DNA from 3 places in the Streptomyces sp. NPDC000348 genome. Region 3 is predicted to be linked to each of the others. Evidence: predicted binding sites of a transcription regulator. Region 3 holds the regulator's gene; each other region holds the start of a gene.
The links. The regulator HrcA, encoded in region 3, represses chaperone genes, less so after heat shock. The targets are predictions, from matches to a motif close to TTNGCACTCNGNNNNNCNGAGTGCNAA.
Positions count from the first base shown of each region.

Region 1: a site for HrcA is predicted at 1,289-1,315, ahead of groES (co-chaperone GroES). Genes of this name have one in related genera too.
Region 2: a site for HrcA is predicted at 2,947-2,973, ahead of groL (chaperonin GroEL). Genes of this name have one in related genera too.

Region 1 is NZ_JBIAZD010000001.1:681,245-685,544, reverse strand. Features, by position in the region: gene ACFY3N_RS03175 (polysaccharide deacetylase family protein) at 1-383, shown strand, start outside; gene ACFY3N_RS03170 (polysaccharide deacetylase family protein) at 380-1,162, shown strand; gene groES (co-chaperone GroES) at 1,463-1,771, shown strand; gene groL (chaperonin GroEL) at 1,898-3,523, shown strand; gene ACFY3N_RS03155 (pectate lyase) at 3,596-4,300, opposite strand, start outside.
Region 2 is NZ_JBIAZD010000011.1:138,964-143,263, reverse strand. Features, by position in the region: gene ACFY3N_RS22420 (glucosyl-3-phosphoglycerate synthase) at 1-120, opposite strand, end outside; SAM riboswitch class I at 259-406, shown strand; gene thrC (threonine synthase) at 424-1,722, shown strand; gene ACFY3N_RS22410 (ubiquitin-like small modifier protein 1) at 1,832-2,107, shown strand; gene ACFY3N_RS22405 (cold-shock protein) at 2,538-2,741, shown strand; gene groL (chaperonin GroEL) at 3,136-4,300, shown strand, end outside.
Region 3 is NZ_JBIAZD010000002.1:493,711-498,010, forward strand. Features, by position in the region: gene ACFY3N_RS06045 (MBL fold metallo-hydrolase) at 1-567, opposite strand, end outside; gene hrcA (heat-inducible transcriptional repressor HrcA) at 739-1,755, shown strand; gene dnaJ (molecular chaperone DnaJ) at 1,755-2,891, shown strand; gene ACFY3N_RS06060 (nitronate monooxygenase) at 3,233-4,300, shown strand, end outside.

The DNA.
Region 1 (4,300 bases), on a different contig from region 3:
ACACCCTCCGCCACCCCTACCTGCCGGCCCTCTCCTACGCCCGCCAGAAGCGCGAGATCTGCGGCATGCAGGAGGTCATCGAGGAGCGCTACGACAAGCGCCCCGTCCTCTTCCGCCCGCCCTACGGCAACTACGACAAGGCCACCCTGCACGCCGCGAAGGACTGCGGGATCACCCACGTCCCGCTCTGGAGCGAGGAGGTCTTCGTCGACCGCTGGGAGTACCGGGAGTGGGACCGCGACCTGCACCCCGGCGACATCGTCCTCAGCCACTTCCGGGGCCGCGGGGACTGGAAGGGCACGATGCCGGACATGATCCGCCGCTTCCTGGACAAGGTCACGGCGGAGGGGTACGCGGTGGCCCGGCTGGAGGACTACCTGTGAGGGCCGGCCTCCTGGCGGGCGCCACCGCCCTGCTGGCCGTGATCGCCGGATGCGGTCCGTCGAGTGGGGCGGGGGACGGGACGGGCCGGCCACCCGGCGGCGGCCCGGCGCCGGGGGCCGGCGCCCTCCCGCCCGTCGTCGACCACGTCCCCACCCGCGACGAGGTCGTCTTCCTCACCTACGACGACGGCGCCGAACGCGACCCCCGCTTCATCGACCTGGTGCGCGAGCACCGGCTCCCCGTCAGCCTGTTCCTCACGGACAGCGTGGTGGGCCCCGGTTACGCCCACTTCGCCCGGCTGCGCTCGGTCGGCGCGAGCCTGCAGAACCACACCCTCGACCATCCCGCCCTGCGCGACCTGCCGTACGCCGGCCAGCGCGCCGAGATCTGCGGCCAGCAGCGCAAACTCGCGTCCCGCTTCGGCGTCCGCCCCCGCCTCTTCCGCCCGCCCTACGGCACGTACGACACCACCACCCTGCGGGCCGCCGCCGACTGCGGCATCCAGACGGTGGTCCTGTGGCGGGCCACCCTGGAACCCGACGGCCACCTCACCTACACCGACGGCCCCCACCACCTGACCCCCGGAGACATCATCGCCGTACCGTCGGGCGAGGCCCCGCCGCTGTCGCTGACGGAACGGACGACACGGCTGCTGGGGGAGCTGGAGGAGCGGGGTCTGAGGGTGGGCAGGCTGGAGGACTACGCCGGCCGAATCAGCCCGTCGGCGGCTCCTGGCGAGCACCGCTCACCCACCGGCCCGTCCGGGGGTGGAGCCTGAGGACGAGGCCGTTCAGGCCGGAGCGGGGGCCTGGGGGCGGCAGCCCCCGGTGACGGTCACCGCGACACCACCGGCCGCGGAACCCGGTGCCGAAAGGGAACCCACCCCGCGACGCGCCGCAGGCAATTGGCACTCCGCTTGACCGAGTGCTAACCGCAGTCATAGTCTCAGGTCTGGCACTCCCCCCTGGAGAGTGCCAACACACGCGACGGGCAGGTCCGGCACCCGCGACGACGGATCCACCTGGTCGCCACCTCAGACAGTTAACCCCGTGAGATCTCCGAAGGGGGAGGTCGGATCGTGACGACCACCAGCTCCAAGGTTGCCATCAAGCCGCTCGAGGACCGCATCGTGGTCCAGCCGCTCGACGCCGAGCAGACCACGGCTTCGGGCCTGGTCATCCCGGACACCGCCAAGGAGAAGCCCCAGGAGGGCGTCGTCCTGGCCGTGGGCCCGGGCCGCTTCGAGAACGGCGAGCGTCTGCCGCTCGACGTCAAGACGGGCGACATCGTGCTGTACAGCAAGTACGGCGGCACCGAGGTGAAGTACAACGGCGAGGAGTACCTCGTCCTCTCGGCTCGCGACGTCCTCGCGATCATCGAGAAGTAGTTCACCCGCTTCCACCGAAGCACATTGCTTTTGAGCTGCGCCCCGGGCCCCCGCGACCTTACGAAGCCGGGCGTCAGGGGCGCAGTTCGTTTCACCCACGTTTTCCGAGAGGGCTGAACCGCTCCCATGGCGAAGATCCTGAAGTTCGACGAGGACGCCCGTCGCGCCCTCGAGCGCGGCGTCAACAAGCTTGCCGACACGGTGAAGGTGACGATCGGCCCGAAGGGCCGCAACGTCGTCATCGACAAGAAGTTCGGCGCCCCCACCATCACCAACGACGGTGTCACGATCGCCCGCGAGGTCGAGATCGAGGACCCGTACGAGAACCTCGGCGCGCAGCTGGTGAAGGAGGTGGCGACCAAGACCAACGACATCGCGGGTGACGGCACCACCACCGCCACCGTGCTGGCCCAGGCGCTGGTCCGCGAGGGCCTGAAGAACGTCGCCGCCGGTGCCTCCCCGGCGCTGCTGAAGAAGGGCATCGACGCGGCCGTCGCCGCCGTCTCCGAGGACCTGCTCGCCTCGGCCCGCCCGATCGACGAGAAGTCCGACATCGCCGCCGTCGCCGCGCTGTCCGCCCAGGACCAGCAGGTCGGCGAGCTCATCGCCGAGGCGATGGACAAGGTCGGCAAGGACGGTGTCATCACCGTCGAGGAGTCCAACACCTTCGGTCTGGAGCTGGACTTCACCGAGGGCATGGCCTTCGACAAGGGTTACCTGTCGCCGTACTTCGTGACGGACCAGGAGCGTATGGAGGCCGTCCTCGACGACCCGTACATCCTCATCACCCAGGGCAAGATCTCCTCCATCGCGGAGCTGCTGCCGCTGCTGGAGAAGGTCATCCAGGCCAACGCCTCCAAGCCGCTGCTGATCATCGCCGAGGACGTCGAGGGCGAGGCCCTGTCGACCCTGGTCGTCAACAAGATCCGCGGCACCTTCAACGCGGTCGCCGTCAAGGCCCCCGGCTTCGGTGACCGCCGCAAGGCGATGCTGCAGGACATGGCCGTCCTCACTGGCGCCACGGTCGTCTCCGAGGAGGTCGGCCTCAAGCTCGACCAGGTCGGCCTGGACGTGCTGGGCTCCGCCCGCCGCGTCACCGTCACCAAGGACGACACCACGATCGTCGACGGTGGCGGCAACAAGGAGGACGTGACCGGTCGCGTCGGCCAGATCAAGGCCGAGATCGAGACCACCGACTCCGACTGGGACCGCGAGAAGCTCCAGGAGCGCCTCGCGAAGCTGGCCGGCGGCGTGTGCGTGATCAAGGTCGGCGCCGCCACCGAGGTGGAGCTGAAGGAGAAGAAGCACCGTCTGGAGGACGCCATCTCCGCGACCCGCGCCGCGGTCGAGGAGGGCATCGTCTCCGGTGGTGGCTCCGCGCTGGTCCACGCCGTCAAGGTCCTCGAGGGCAACCTCGACAAGACCGGCGACGAGGCCACCGGCGTCTCCGTGGTCCGCAAGGCCGCCGTCGAGCCGCTGCGCTGGATCGCCGAGAACGCGGGCCTCGAGGGCTACGTCATCGTCTCCAAGGTCGCCGAGCTCGACAAGGGCAACGGCTACAACGCCGCCACCGGCGAGTACGGCGACCTGGTCAAGGCCGGCGTCATCGACCCGGTCAAGGTCACCCGCTCCGCCCTGGAGAACGCCGCCTCCATCGCCTCCCTCCTGCTGACGACCGAGACCCTGGTCGTCGAGAAGAAGGAAGAGGAAGAGCCGGCCGCCGCGGGCCACGGCCACGGCCACGCCCACTGAGCGACCCGCTCACAGCGCCACGAGGGCCCGGTACCGCCGCTGTTCGGCGGTGCCGGGCCCTCGCCCCGTGCCCTACTGGTACGTGACCTCGGAGGTCTCGTAGACGCACGACGTGCCGTCGGGACCGCTGCCGAGCGCGGTCGGCTCGTCGCCGCTGTCGTTGCCCTTGAAGCGCTCGCAGACGATGATCTTCTTCTTGTCGTCGCCGACGATCGTCACGTCGGAGAGGGTCGCGGTGTCACCGTAGTTGGCGTTGACACCGGCGATGACCTTGCCGGGGCTCGTGACCAGGACGTCGTCGATCACGACGTGGCGCTCGTACTGGGTCCCGCAGTTGCCGCAGGAGCGGTAGAGCTTGCCGAAGTCGGACACCTGGAAGTTCCTGATGGTCAGGGTGCCGGCGCCGTTGTGCTGGAAGACCTTGTCGTCGGCCTTGCGGGCACCGCCGCCGTCGACGACGTAGGCCGCCGAGGCGGACTTGCCCTTGAAGCTGGCGGCGTCCTCGCCGACGTCCTCCCACCACACGTTGACCAGGGTGCAGCTGCCCGAGCAGTGCACTCCGTCGGCGGCGGGCGAGCCCAGGATCACGTTCTTCAGCGTCGCGCCGTCGGCGAGCTCGAACATCGGGTCCTGGCCCTCGTCCTGGCCGCTGCCGCCGAGGTCGCCCGAGCCGTGGAAGCGCTTCAGGGAACCGTCGTACACGCCGCTCACCTCGATGGTCGAGGAGACGGCCTGCTCGTCGGTGGCGGTGGGCCAGGAGGCGAAACCGGTGCCGCC
Region 2 (4,300 bases), on a different contig from region 3:
GGGCAGCACCACGCTCACCGTCTGCCCCGTGGCACGCTTCGCCGCCAGGATCCGGTGGAGCGGGCGGTCGGCCACGGACCACGAGCGGTCGGTCAGCCAGCGCTCGACTTCTTCCAGCACGGTCCCGGGCTCCTCACTGGCCTGTGATCCATCTCGCGGTTCGGACGGCTATCTCAACCATGCAGGCCTTCGGTTACAGTCTTGAACAACGCCGATGACCACCGCATGCCGGGGTCACCGCGCGGAACAACTGAACACCGCTCATCCAGAGGGGCAGAGGGACACGGCCCGATGAAGCCCCGGCAACCCTCCAGTCGGTTCTTGTCACACGGACGTGGCGAGGCTCCCGGCTAGGGAAGGTGCCAAATCCGTCTCACGGCGAGGTGCGTCGTGAGGAAGATGAGGAGAAAGGGCCTCGCCTCCATGGCTGTGCAGACTGTTGCAAGCACCACCGACTCCGCCGTCGCGAACTCCGTCGACCTGGGCCCCGCCACCGCGCTCTCCTGCCGCGAATGCGGACACCGGGTCCCCCTCGGCCCCGTCTTCGCCTGCGAGGAGTGTTTCGGCCCGCTGGAGATCGCGTACGACTTCTCGGCCCACGACACCGAGGAGCTCCGCAAGCGGATCGAAGCGGGACCCGCGAACATCTGGCGCTACGCGCCGCTGCTGCCCGTCCCGGCGGACGTGGCGACCAAGCCGAACCTGAACCCCGGCTGGACCAAGCTCGTCCAGGCCGACAACCTCGCACGCGAGCTGGGCGTCGACGCCGGCAAGCTGTTCGTCAAGGACGACTCCGGCAACCCGACGCACTCCTTCAAGGACCGCGTCGTCGCCCAGGCCCTCGAGGCCGCCCGCGCCTTCGGCTTCACCACCCTCTCCTGTTCCTCCACCGGCAACCTCGCCGGCGCAGTGGGCGCCGCCGCGGCCCGGGCGGGCTTCCGGTCCTGCGTGTTCATCCCGCACGACCTGGAGCAGGGCAAGGTCGTCATGGCCGCCGTCTACGGCGGTGAGCTCGTCGGCATCGAGGGCAACTACGACGACGTGAACCGCTTCTGCTCCGAGCTGATCGGCGACCCGGCCGGCGAGGGCTGGGGCTTCGTCAACGTCAACCTGCGGCCGTACTACGCGGAGGGGTCGAAGACGCTCGCGTACGAGATCTGCGAGCAGCTGGGATGGCGGCTGCCGGACCAGATCGTGATCCCGATCGCCTCCGGCTCGCAGCTCACGAAGATCGACAAGGGGCTGCAGGAGCTGATCAAGCTCGGGCTGGTCGAGGACAAGCCGTACAAGATCTTCGGCGCGCAGGCCGAGGGGTGCTCGCCGGTGTCCACCGCCTACAAGGCGGGGCACGACGTCGTACGCCCGCAGAAGCCGGACACGATCGCCAAGTCGCTGGCGATCGGGAACCCCGCGGACGGGCCGTACGTGCTGGACATCGCCCGCCGGACGGGCGGGGCCGTGGAGGACGTGACGGACGGGCAGATCGTCGACGCGATCAAGCTGCTGGCGCGCACCGAGGGGATCTTCGCGGAGACCGCCGGCGGGGTGACCGTGGGCGTCACCAGGAAGCTCCTCGAAAGCGGGGCGCTCGACCCGTCCCTGACCACCGTCGTGCTGAACACGGGTGACGGTCTGAAGACGCTGGACGCGGTCGCGGGGACGGGGCTCACCGCGACGATCCGCCCCAGCCTGGAGTCGTTCCGTGAGGCCGGGCTCGTCTGAGTCGTTTCGTCCGCGGGGCCGTCGTGGCCGGTCGCGCCCGCGCGGCGACGGCCGCACGTCCCCCACAGTCCCGCGCCCCCAGGGGTGTCACCTGACCGGAGGTTCTGTCGTGAGCGTCACCGTCCGTATCCCTACCATCCTGCGCACCTACACCGGTGGGCAGGCCGAGGTCGCCGCCGAGGGGGCCACCCTCGGCGAGGTCATCCAGGACCTGGAGAAGAACCACACCGGGATCGCCGCCCGGGTGCTGGACGACCAGGGCAAGTTGCGGCGGTTCGTGAACGTCTACGTCAACGACGACGACGTGCGGTTCGAGCAGGGGCTCGAGACGGCCACCCCCGACGGGGCCGGCGTGTCGATCATTCCGGCGGTGGCCGGAGGCTGATCATTACCTTCGGTAATGACGGTGACCGGGCGTTCGGTGCGTTGCCCCCTCCGTGAGAGAAGCGGAGGGGGCAATTCCATTGGATTGAGCGCGGTAGAGTTGGGGAACGCGCTCCCGATCCACTGATCGAGAACATTGAATTCCTGCCGCGGGTCCGACTGGATGCAGCCAAAGTGCGGACCCCTTTCGCGGCATTCATCACCTTTGCGTGGCCCGACTTGCCCTGGATTCAGGCGAATTCTCGCCACATTCCGGACCGGCGTCGTCCAGATTTCTCGTCCGACTGACCTGTTGCAGACGGCAGTTGGGCAGATACATTCGGCCGCGGTCGACGCGTTCCGGCGCACGCCCCCAACCGTTGGGGGGTGAGGTCTGACCCGGATCCGCGAAGTGCGGATCCGTGCAAGGGCCAGTAATAGGGGAGTTAGGCATGGCTCAGGGCACCGTCAAGTGGTTCAACGCGGAGAAGGGGTACGGCTTCATCGCGGTCGACGGTGGTGCGGATGTTTTCGTCCACTACAGCGCGATCCAGATGGACGGCTACCGCACCCTCGAAGAAGGCCAGCGGGTCGAGTTCGAGATCTCGCAGGGTCAGAAGGGCCCGCAGGCCGACATGGTTCGTCTCAGCGCCTGAACGCGCTACCTGCCGCAAGCATCTTCTGCCGGCGAAGGGCCCGCACCCCGGGGGGTGCGGGCCCTTCGCCGCGTCCGGCGCCCTGTCCGGAGCCGCGTCCGGACGTGTTCGCGCGCGGCTGAGCACCCCTCGGAGTACACGTGGGCGCGTGCGCCCACCCGTCACCCGACCGCCACCCCTCAACGAGCCCGCTTCGCGGGCGCACCTTGCACTCGGGTGGGTCGAGTGCTAATCATTGCGTTAGCACTCTGAAGGTGAGAGTGACAACGAAGGACCGGGTCGGTGAGGCCCGCAGGCCGTGTGGGGCAAGGAACCACGGGGCCGGCGAGCCGTCCGTCGCGGGCGCGGGCGCGGTCCGAAGGAATCACCCCCAGTCCTGGAGGGACCACTTCACATGGCCAAGATCATCGCGTTCGACGAGGAGGCGCGGCGCGGCCTCGAGCGCGGCATGAACCAGCTCGCGGACGCCGTCAAGGTGACGCTCGGCCCCAAGGGCCGCAACGTCGTCCTCGAGAAGAAGTGGGGCGCCCCCACGATCACCAACGATGGTGTGTCCATCGCCAAGGAGATCGAGCTCGAGGACCCGTACGAGAAGATCGGCGCCGAGCTGGTCAAGGAAGTCGCCAAGAAGACGGACGACGTCGCCGGTGACGGTACGACCACCGCGACCGTTCTCGCCCAGGCCCTGGTCAAGGAGGGCCTGCGCAACGTCGCCGCCGGCGCCAACCCGATGGCCCTGAAGCGCGGTATCGAGAAGGCCGTCGAGGCCGTCTCCGGTGCCCTGCTCGAGCAGGCGAAGGATGTCGAGACCAAGGAGCAGATCGCCTCCACGGCCTCCATCTCCGCCGCCGACACCCAGATCGGCGAGCTCATCGCCGAGGCCATGGACAAGGTCGGCAAGGAAGGCGTCATCACCGTCGAGGAGTCCCAGACCTTCGGTCTGGAGCTGGAGCTCACCGAGGGTATGCGCTTCGACAAGGGCTACATCTCGGCGTACTTCGCCACCGACATGGAGCGTATGGAGGCCGTCCTCGACGACCCGTACATCCTGATCGCGAACTCCAAGATCTCCAACGTCAAGGACCTGCTCCCGCTCCTGGAGAAGGTCATGCAGTCGGGCAAGCCGCTGCTGATCATCGCCGAGGACGTCGAGGGCGAGGCCCTGTCGACCCTGGTCGTCAACAAGATCCGCGGCACCTTCAAGTCCGTCGCCGTCAAGGCCCCGGGCTTCGGCGACCGCCGCAAGGCCATGCTCGGCGACATCGCCATCCTCACGGGCGGCGAGGTCATCTCCGAGGAGGTCGGCCTCAAGCTGGAGAACGCCACCCTCGACCTGCTGGGCAAGGCCCGCAAGGTGGTCATCACCAAGGACGAGACCACCATCGTCGACGGTGCCGGCTCGGCCGACCAGGTCCAGGGCCGCGTGAACCAGATCCGCGCCGAGATCGAGAACAGCGACTCGGACTACGACCGCGAGAAGCTGCAGGAGCGCCTGGCGAAGCTCGCCGGCGGTGTCGCGGTCATCAAGGCCGGTGCCGCCACCGAGGTGGAGCTCAAGG
Region 3 (4,300 bases):
GCCGGCCTGCGGCTCGCCCGACTCCTCGACCAGGTCGCCGCAGAAGACCACCTCCGGGTCGCCGGGGACCAGGACCGCGAGGTCGTGGGCGGTGTGCCCCGGTCCCACGTTCGCCAGCAGCACCTGCCGGCCGCCGCCCAGGTCGAGCGTCCACTCGCCGGACACCGCGTGCCGCGGCGGGACCAGCGCGTCCACGGCCTCCCGGGCCACGCGCGCGTCCAGCCCGTGGCGCACCGCGTCCGCGCGCAGCTCCTCGCGCCCGCGGCCCGTCAGCACCGTCTCCATGCCCACCGCGCCAAACACCTCCGCGTCCGCGAACGCCGCCGCCCCGAGGACGTGGTCGAAGTGGGGATGGGTGAGCGCGAGATGCGTCACACGGCGACCGGTGAGCGCCCGCGCCTCCGCCCGCAGCCGCGCGCCCTCGCCCGGGCCGGAACCCGCGTCGACGAGCAGGACGCCGTCCGCGCCCACGACCAGCCCCGCCGTGCAGTCCCACACCGGCAGCCGGCACCGCCCCACCCCGGCGGCCACGTGCTCCCATCCCGGCTCTTCCCAAGTCACGGTCATACCGGGACGCTATCGGGGACGACGCCGCCCGGCGCGGGGGGCGCGGGGACCGGCCTTGCCCGGGGTGCACCCCCCGGCCGTACACTGGGCGGGGAAGTCTGGCACTCGCGTACGAAGAGTGCCAGGCGGACAGGGAAGGTACCGCGCGGAAGGCTTCTGGAGGTGTGCGCGATGCTCAGTGAACGCAGGCTCCAGGTGCTGCGCGCCATCGTCCAGGACTACGTGGGCACCGAGGAGCCCGTCGGCTCCAAGGCCCTCACCGAGCGGCACAACCTCGGCGTCTCCCCGGCCACCGTGCGCAACGACATGGCGGCCCTGGAGGACGAGGGCTTCATCGCCCAGCCGCACACCAGCGCCGGGCGCATCCCCACCGACAAGGGCTACCGCCTGTTCGTCGACAAGCTCGCCGGCGTCAAGCCCATGAGCCCGCCCGAGCGGCGGGCCATCCAGAACTTCCTCGACGGCGCGGTCGACCTCGACGACGTGGTGGCCAGGACCGTGCGGCTGCTCGCGCAGCTGACCCGGCAGGTCGCCGTCGTGCAGTACCCGTCGCTGACCCGCTCCACCGTGCGGCACGTGGAACTGCTGTCCCTCGCCCCCGCGCGGCTGATGCTGGTGCTGATCACGGACACCGGCCGGGTCGAGCAGCGCATGGTCGACTGCCCGGCGCCGTTCGGCGAGTCCTCCCTGGCGGATCTGCGGGCCCGCCTGAACAGCCGGGTCGCCGGCCGCCGGTTCGCCGATGTGCCGAGCCTGGTGGAGGACCTCCCCGAGGCGTTCGAGGCCGAGGACCGCGGTACGGTCTCGACGGTGCTCTCCACCCTCCTGGAGACGCTCGTCGAGGAGAACGAGGAGCGGCTGATGATCGGCGGCACCGCCAATCTCACCCGCTTCGGACATGACTTCCCCCTCACCATCCGGCCCGTCCTGGAGGCGCTGGAGGAGCAGGTCGTGCTCCTCAAGCTCCTCGGCGAGGCGGGGGATTCGGGCATGACCGTGCGCATCGGGCACGAGAACGCCTACGAGGGACTCAACTCCACGTCCGTCGTGTCGGTGGGCTACGGTTCGGGCGGCGAGGCAGTCGCCAAGCTCGGCGTGGTCGGACCGACCCGCATGGACTACCCGGGAACGATGGGAGCGGTACGCGCAGTGGCACGGTACGTCGGACAGATCCTGGCGGAGTCGTAGTGGCCACGGACTACTACGCCGTACTCGGCGTGCGCCGCGACGCGTCGCAGGAGGAGATCAAGAAGGCCTTCCGGCGGCTCGCCCGCGAGCTGCATCCGGACGTCAATCCTGATCCCAAGACGCAGGAGCGGTTCAAGGAGATCAACGCCGCCTACGAGGTGCTGTCGGACCCGCAGAAGAAGCAGGTCTACGACCTCGGCGGAGACCCTCTCTCGCAGTCCGGCGGCGCCGGCGCGGGCGGCTTCGGGGCCGGTGGCTTCGGCAACTTCTCCGACATCATGGACGCGTTCTTCGGCACGGCGTCGCAGCGCGGGCCGCGCTCGCGCACCCGCCGGGGCCAGGACGCGATGATCCGCATCGACGTCGAACTCGACGAGGCCGCGTTCGGCACGACCAAGGACATCCAGGTCGACACGGCCGTCGTCTGCACGACGTGCAGCGGCGAGGGCGCCGCTCCGGGCACCACCGCGCAGACCTGTGACATGTGCCGGGGCCGCGGTGAGGTCTCGCAGGTCACGCGGTCCTTCCTGGGCCAGGTCATGACCTCCCGCCCCTGCCCGCAGTGCCAGGGCTTCGGCACCGTCGTCCCCACCCCGTGCCCGGAGTGCGCGGGCGACGGCCGGATCCGTTCCCGGCGCACCCTCACGGTCAAGATCCCGGCCGGTGTCGACAACGGCACCCGGATCCAGCTGGCCGGCGAGGGCGAGGTCGGGCCCGGCGGCGGCCCCGCCGGTGACCTGTACGTGGAGATCCACGAGCTCCCGCACGCGCAGTTCCAGCGGCGCGGCGACGACCTGCACTGCACGGTCACCCTCCCGATGACGGCGGCGGCCCTCGGCACCAAGGTGCCGCTGGAGACGCTGGACGGCATGGAGGAGGTCGACATCAGGCCCGGCACCCAGTCCGGCCAGTCGATCCCGCTGCACGGCCGGGGCGTCACGCACCTGCGCGGCGGCGGCCGGGGCGACCTCATCGTCCACGTCGAGGTCCAGACCCCGACCAAGCTCGACCCCGAGCAGGAACGCCTGCTCCGGGAACTGGCCAAGCTCCGCGGCGAGGAACGGCCCACGGGCCAGTTCCAGCCCGGTCAGCAGGGTCTGTTCTCACGGCTGAAGGACGCCTTCAACGGGCGCTGACCGGTTGGCGCCGCTCGGGCGGTGGTCTGCTGCCGGGGGTCCGGGGGTCGTCCCCCGGGCGAGCACGGTCAGCCCGGTCAGCAGGGTCTGTTCTCACGGCTGAAGGACGCCTTCAACGGGCGCTGACCGGTTGGCGCCGCTCGGGCGGTGGTCTGCTGCCGGGGGTCCGGGGGTCGTCCCCCGGACGAGCACGGTCAGCCGGGTCGGCAGGGTCTGTTCTCACGCCTGAAGGACGCCTTCAACGGGCGCTGACGTCCGTGCCCCCGCCCCGCCGAAAAGTGGCTTATGCCAAGAGGAAGGGCGGATTCGGAGTTGGTCGGAGGACGTGACAACATGCCGTCATGTCCTCCGTACTGACCGACATCTGCCCGCACCCGATCGTGCAGGCACCCATGGCGGGCGGTGTCGCCGTGCCACAGCTCGCCGCCGCCGTGTCCGAGGCGGGCGGACTCGGTTTCCTGGCCGCCGGGTACAAGACCGCGGACGGGATGTACCAGGAGATCAAGCAGCTGCGGGGACTGACCTCCCGGCCCTTCGGCGTCAACCTCTTCCTGCCGCAGCCGGAGACGGCCGACCCGGCCGCCGTCGGCGTCTACGCCCACCAGCTGGCCGGTGAGGCCTCCTGGTACGAGACCGCGCTCGGCGACCCCGACGGCGGCCGCGACGACGGCTACGACGCCAAACTCGCCGTGCTGCTGGACAACCCGGTGCCGGTGGTGTCGTTCCACTTCGGCGTGCCGGCCCGCGAGGTCCTGGAGTCCCTGCGCCGCGTCGGTACGTTCACGCTGGTCACCGCCACCACCGCGGAGGAGGCCCGGGCCGTGGAGCGGGCCGGCGCGGACGCGGTGGTCGCGCAGGGCGTGGAGGCCGGCGGCCACCAGGGCACCCACCGCGACGTCCCGGAGGCGGACGGCTCCGGTGTCGGACTGCTGTCCCTCGTCGCCCAGGTCCGGGAGTCCGTCGGCATCCCGGTCGTCGCCGCCGGCGGCATCATGCGCGGCGGCCAGATCGCCGCCGTCCTCGCGGCCGGTGCCGCCGCGGCCCAGCTCGGCACGGCCTTCGTCGCCGCCCACGAGTCCGGCGCGCACGCCCTGTACAAGCAGGCCCTCACCAACCCCCTGTACGTCCGCACCGAGCTGACCCGCGCCTTCTCCGGCCGCCCGGCCCGCGCCCTGGTCAACCGCTTCCTGCGCGAGCACGGCCCGTACGCGCCCGCCGCCTACCCGGACGTCCACCACCTCACCGCGCCCCTGCGCAAGGCCGCCGCCAAGGCCGGCGACGCGCAGGGCCTGGCGCTGTGGGCGGGGCAGGGCCACCGGATGGCCCGCGAGCTGCCCGCCGGGCAGCTGGTGGAGGTGCTGGCCGCCGAACTGGCCGCCGCCCGGACGGCGTTGTCGGCGGGAGGTGCC